2 regions of the uncultured Rummeliibacillus sp. genome follow, and region 1 is predicted to be linked to the other one. Evidence: predicted binding sites of a transcription regulator. Region 1 holds the regulator's gene; the other holds the start of a gene.
What was found. The regulator Rex, encoded in region 1, represses fermentation and respiration genes when NADH is low (regulators of the CRP and FNR family bind a similar motif). The targets are predictions, from matches to a motif close to TTGTGAAATATTTCACAA.
Positions count from the first base shown of each region.

Region 2: a site for Rex is predicted at 1,501-1,518, ahead of Q0977_RS02830 (DUF1641 domain-containing protein). Genes of this name have one in related genera too.

Region 1 is NZ_CAKQBI010000021.1:5,242-8,673, reverse strand. It holds gene Q0977_RS12730 (CPBP family intramembrane glutamic endopeptidase) at 1-702, shown strand, start outside; gene tatC (twin-arginine translocase subunit TatC) at 741-1,523, opposite strand; gene tatA (twin-arginine translocase TatA/TatE family subunit) at 1,541-1,735, opposite strand; gene Q0977_RS12715 (redox-sensing transcriptional repressor Rex) at 1,830-2,462, opposite strand; gene Q0977_RS12710 (ABC-F family ATP-binding cassette domain-containing protein) at 2,590-3,432, shown strand, end outside.
Region 2 is NZ_CAKQBI010000003.1:5,001-8,432, forward strand. It holds gene Q0977_RS02820 (CoxG family protein) at 1-49, shown strand, start outside; gene Q0977_RS02825 (hypothetical protein) at 591-1,115, shown strand; gene Q0977_RS02830 (DUF1641 domain-containing protein) at 1,800-2,231, shown strand; gene Q0977_RS02835 (NAD(P)/FAD-dependent oxidoreductase) at 2,266-3,432, shown strand, end outside.

The sequences.
Region 1 (3,432 bases):
TATATTTTACTGGTTTATATCTTAATGCAACTATCTGGTTTCTTTTTCATACGACCATTATTTCACTTTATCCAAGGTCGTAATCCTGAATTGAGCAAAAATGAACTTATTTTAACTACAAATGGTTGGTACACCTTTATTAGTATGGGTATTGCTCTTATCATTTCCATACTATTAGTTTCACGTGACTCAAACTTTTGGAAAATCTATAAAGGTAACAAAGCTTCCCTTCCTATATCTATTCTATGGGGAATTATAGGATTCTTTATGGTAATGATTGGGCAGTCTATTGGTGCTATTATAGAGAGTAATTTAGGTATTAAACAAGGTTCTGAAAATACTGCTAGTCTTTTATCAATAACTGATGTTGCACCGATTATAATCATTGCAATTGTCTTTTTTGGGCCAGTTCTTGAAGAGTTTGTATTCCGACGCGTTATATTTGGGTCACTCGTACAAACTACTAATTTCTTTGTTGCTGCCCTAGTTAGTTCAATTGTCTTTGCCATAATTCACCTAGATTTTCCACACATCATAATATATGCAATATCTGGCTTTATATTCGCATTCCTTTACCATAAGACAAAACGAATTATCACATCTATTATTGCTCACATGATGTTAAATGGATTTATAACTATCGTTCAATTTTATAGAGAACCGATCAACGAATTCATAAAACAACTTCAACAAATGCAATAATCTAGATAATTCTCCAGAAAAGAAGAAAATCCTTCTATCTATTTGATAGAAGGATTTTCTTCTATGGAACTAATTGCAAGATCCATTTGACGTTGTTGTTCAGCTTTCAAATATTTTCGATACCCTATACGAGATATTATTATACTAATCTCATATAAGACACATAACGGAATCGCTACGATAAATAGCGATACAACATCAGTTGGTGTAATTAAGTCAGCTACAACTAACAAGATAAAGTAAGCATACTTACGTACCTTACTTAACATTTGTGGTGTAATAATTCCTAAACGAGTTAAAAATAGTACAACCACAGGTAACTCAAAAACAATCCCGAAAGGTAAAGTAATCTGTATTAAAAATTGGAAATATTCATTGATACCAATTGTTTGTTGTACATCTAATTCTGAAGACATCTTCTCCATAAAATTGATGATATATGGAAATAGAATTTCATATGAGAACAGTACACCACCAACAAACAATAGTACAATGTAAGGAATATATCTTAATGTTGCCCTACGTTCTTTGGCATATAATCCCGGACTGATAAAAGCCCAAAATTGATATAAGATAATAGGCGATGTTATAACAGTAGCCAGTATAAATATTACTTGAAAATAGATTTTAACAGGATCTGTTATTTTAAATGCATGAAGCTGTAGTTTCTTTGCTTCACTGCTATATTGTAAGAAATGGATTAATGGCTCTGCTAAAAAGAAACTACCTATAACAGCAACCACAAAGAAAACGGCAACAATATATAGCCGCTTTCTTAACTCTTCTATATGTTCAACAACAGTTAGTTCAGTATTATTCATTCAACTAACATCCCAACTTATTTATCTTCAGTTTTTGCAGATTCAGACACTTTTTTTGTTGTTTCGTCATCATCCGCTAAACCTTTAGTAGCGTTTTTAAATTCACGGAGAGTAGATCCCATTGCTTTACCAAGCTCTGGTAGTTTCTTCGGTCCGAAAATTAGTATGGCAACAATCCCTATGATAATAGCGCTCCCAGCACCAATTCCCATTACAGACACCTCCTCATAATATGACTTTATTTTAACCCAAAATTATATTTTTTACCATTTATACTAGTACCCTATTTGTGAATATTTTACGTCACTACTTATCATTACGCATAAAATAGCTTAAAGTTTGCAATTCAATTGTAAGGTCAATAGTATGTACTCTAACATAGTCCGGCACACTTAATCTAACTGGAGTAAAATTCAATATTCCCTTCACCCCTATTGCTACTAACCTATCTGTCATAAATTGTGCTGAACGAGCTGGTACAGTTAAAATTGGTAATTCCACATTATATTCTGCAAATTTCTCTTCTAATAGATCTGGTGGATAAACCGGAATATCATTAATATATTTCCCTTCCGGTGTACCACTCGTATCAAATGCCACAACAATTTTCATATTATGGCTCTTCTGAAAGTTATATTTTAGCAAAGCACTACCGAGATTCCCTACCCCTATTATCGCTACATTCATTCGTTCATCTTGGTCTAATACCTGTCTAAAAACATCTAGTAAATATTGAACATCATATCCGTATCCTTTTTTACCGAGAGCCCCAAAGTATGAAAAATCACGACGAATGGTTGCCGAATCAATTTTCATTGCTTCACTTAGTTCTTTAGAAGAAATTCTTACTTGTCCTGCTTCAGCAAAGTTTAGGATGAAGCGATAGTAAAGAGGAAGTCTTTTTGTAGTAGCTTGTGGTATTTTGTTTGAAGCTTTCACAATTTTTCCTCCTACAATCAATTCGAAATCCATTCAATAGTACATGAGGATTGGCTATCTGTAAAGCTATTCTCGTTGCACACATATGTATCTTCCATTAAACTAGAATTGAACTGAGGTGTCTAATATGATCGTATTACAGGTCAATCAATTATATAAATCATATATTGCCGATGAGATTTTAAGCGGCGTTAAACTCGAAGTGCAGCACCGGGATCGCGTAGCACTAGTTGGTCGTAATGGTGCAGGTAAATCCACACTATTAAAAATAATTGCCGGAAAGCTTTCTTATGATTCCGGCGATATTATTATGCCAAAAGATATTCGACTAGGTTACTTAGATCAACATGCAGGCCTTGAATCTCCCCTTACTATTTGGGAAGAAATGATGACAATTTTCGAACCATTAAAAAAGCAAGAACAAAAACTTAGAAAATTAGAGCAGAAAATGGCTGAGCCTTCAATTTTTGAAGACGCAGATTCCTACTCTAAAATAATGGCTGAATACGACCAACTCCAACATGATTTTAAAGAGCAAGGTGGTTACCAATACGAAGCTGATACAAGATCTATTCTTCACGGTATGCAATTCTATCCTGACAGCTATGATCAGAAGATTTCTTCCTTATCAGGTGGGCAAAGGACGCGACTTGCTCTCGCTAAGTTACTAATAAGTAAGCCTGAATTATTAATTCTCGATGAACCTACAAACCATCTAGATATCGAAACATTAAGCTGGTTAGAAAACTTCTTAAAAAATTATGATGGCGCTATTCTTATTGTATCTCATGACCGATATTTCTTAGATCAAGTTGTTTCAATTGTATATGAAGTCTCTCGTCATCACGTCACAAAATTCACTGGTAATTATAGTGATTATCTAAGTGAAAAGGCAAAGAACTATGAACGTGATCGTAAGCTCTATGAAAAACAACAAGGAGAAAAGGCAAAGCTTGAGACTTTTATCCAA
Region 2 (3,432 bases), on a different contig from region 1:
CATTCTTACAAATCGTGTTGCCAACAAAATTCAACTAGTTCACGCTTAAGCGAGATTATATAAGAGGATAGGACAAAATAATTTAGACCTTACTAGATAAGAACAATTGTATTTAATAAAATTGATTTTATTTAGAGTCTCTCTTTGAAAGAATAAGATTTTGCATTGACGATTATCATATAGAATAGTATGTGTGAAGTGGAGGATGGCGATCCTCGAAAATGTTTTCACATTTTCTTCGTGCGGTGTAATTTCGAGGAAGCCAATTCAATGTCCTGCGACGAAGCTAGCGAAGCGATGCAGGAGCACACGGTTTTTGACGAGGAGATTGAAGCCAAGCCCGCGGAAAGCGCCGTCCGGAACGGAACACAAAACTAAATATTACAACGGTATATTAATTAAAAGTTAAACCCCTTAAAAAGAAAATCCGAACAAATGTGAAACTGTAAATAGAATTTCACATTTTGATTCGGATTTTTTATTATCTAAAATTTTTTGTTCTATATTCTTTTGTTGTTAAAAAAATGGACTTGTCCTTCTATAATGTATATAGTTTTTAATAGAAAAGATTTCAGTGATAGGAGTTCCTTATGAAACGCTATTTATATACACATCCAAATACGATCAACGATACGCAAGCATTCACAGTTCGTAATGAGCAAGAACAAGCACTTTTTACTTGTCAAAGAGATTATGGTAATCGTGTGAAACAAGCATTAGATCGTCTTTTAGAAAATAAATACTTCTTGACTTATAAAGCATACGACAAGGATCAACAGCCTCTTTTTACATGTAAAAAGATTTCTAGGAAGGGCAAGATCCACTTCGAAGCTATAGATGAAAAAACGAAAGAAAAATATACAATTGGATATGATGGGTGGCAACGTTTAATACCTGATTTAGTGATTACTAACAATGACTTTGTGATGAAAATACATAAAGAAATGGAAGATTGGTCCACTTTTGAAGAAGATGACAGAGTGATTGCAAAATGGAAAGCATCTTTAGTAGATGACGTTTTTCAAATGGAACTTCAAATTAGTGAAGAAGCGAGAATCCAAAATCCAGCCTTTTATACTGTTATTTCTCAATGCGTTTTATACATTGGTGGATAAAATATTTCGAATAATCCATTTTAAAGAATAGAGAATCGTGAAAAAGACAACACTATATTTGTTAGATATTCTAGTGATAATTATGCTAAAATAATTCGATTTGCATCCTTTAAATGAATTATAACAATAGAGAATCAGAAATATTAGGTGTGCAAATGATATGCTCAGTGAATCGGTGAAACTAGTATTTACAGGCTTTCGGTGATTGAAGAATTACTTCAGAATCTTTAAGTCTAGTAAATCATTTTCCACATAAATACTATTAAATAATTTATTTTTTTGATATGATATTTATTGAAAATTTATAGTTTATTTTAATGTGATCACTGACGGAATCGAACAAATATTCGAATGACTATGTTTGAAAACTAATCTATTCAGATGTTTGTGTATTTTTTCACAAGAAACAATGGATTCTCTCAAAAGAAAGGTGTATTATTCATTTGTAGACTATAAAAGTGTTTTTAACCCACTGATTATAGGATAGAAGTAAAAGTTTTATCGTCGAAGGGGCAATAGTTTTGTCGAAAAACACTATAAAAAAGTGCAATATCGAATAAATTTAGTCTAACAAGATTAAAATTTCAAACTATTGTATTTCTGATGACGGTTAAAGATCGCTTCTTGTGATTATGTGTATTTGAAAAGAAGTAAGTAAAAAGTTATTGCAAAGGAGAATTGGATATGTCAGAAGTGACTAATCAATTACAAGCTGAAAAACCAGCTGTAAGCCAAGAAAAACTTGATGTATTGGATCAATTATTAAAACCTGAGGTACAAGAATCTATTACAGCTCTAGTTAACGAACTACCTAAGTTAACTGAAATGATGACAACTTTAACTAAAATTTATGATTTAGCACAATCATTATCAACTGATGAAGTGTTAAAAAATGATATCGTCGGTGCTGTAGGAGAAATTGCAACTCCAGTTGTAAATTCAGCTAAAAACTTAGCTGCTACTGCAATTGAAGCAAAAGATCGCGCTGAAGAAAGTACTGAAACAATTGGTCTGTTTGGTATGCTTCGATTACTAAAAGAACCACAAGTACAACAATTATTCCGTTTTGCGAATGCTTTTCTTCAAGTGAACGAAGAACATAAAAATTTAAAATAGTCATTACATCATTACTGATTATGGAGGCTTAACTATGTCAAAAAAAATCATCATTTTAGGCGCTGGTTACGGTGGTGTATTAACTGCTTTAACTTTCCGCAAGTATGCAACAAAAGAAGATGCAGAAGTTACTGTTGTCAACCAATTCCCAACTCACCAAATTATTACTGAGTTACACCGTTTAGCTGGTGGAACTATTAAAGAACAAGCTGTAGCATTCCCTCTAGAAAAAATCTTCAAAGGGAAAGAAATTGATCTTAAAATTGCAAAAGTTACAGAAATCTCACCAGATAACAAATTTGTTAAATTAGATGATGGATCATCTCTATCTTATGATGTCCTTGTAGTAGCTCTAGGAAGCCAAACTGGATACTTTGGTATCCCAGGACTAGAAGAAAACAGTATGGTACTTAAATCTGTTAACGATGCTAATCATATCAATGCACATATTGAGTCAAAAATTAAAGCATATGCTGAAACAAAAGACCCTGCAGACGGTACAATTGTAATCGGCGGTGGCGGTTTAACAGGTATTGAACTTGTTGGTGAAATCATCGACAACATGCCAAAAGTTGCAGCAAAATACGGTGTAGATTTCAACGAATTTAATGTTAAATTAGTAGAAGCTGGTCCAAAAATTCTACCAGTTTTACCAGATACACTTATCGAACGTGCAACTGAATCACTTGCAAAACGTGGTGTAGAATTCTTAACAGGTCTACCTGTAACAGCTGTAGATGGTAACAAAATCTCTCTTAAAGACGGCCAAGTAATCGAAGCAAATACATTTGTTTGGACTGGTGGCGTAGCTGCACTTCCTGTAGTTGCTGAATCTGGTTTAGAAGTAAACCGTGGTAAAGCTACAATCAACGAATACTTACAATCTACATCTCACGCTGACGTATTTGTAGTTGGGGATTCTTCAGTATTAATTCCTGAAGAAGGTGCTCGTCCATTATATGCACCAACAGCTCAAGTTGCATGGCAAATGGGTGAAACTGCAGGTTATAACCTATTCGCTCAACTTAAAGGTCAACCTATGAAAGTATTTAGTGCAGTAAACTCTGGTACTCTAGCTTCACTAGGACGTAAAGACGGTGTCGCAACAGTAGGTGCAAATAACACTGAACTTAAAGGTTTACCAGCATCATTGATGAAAGAAGCAAGTAACATCCGTTACTTATCACACATCAAAGCATTA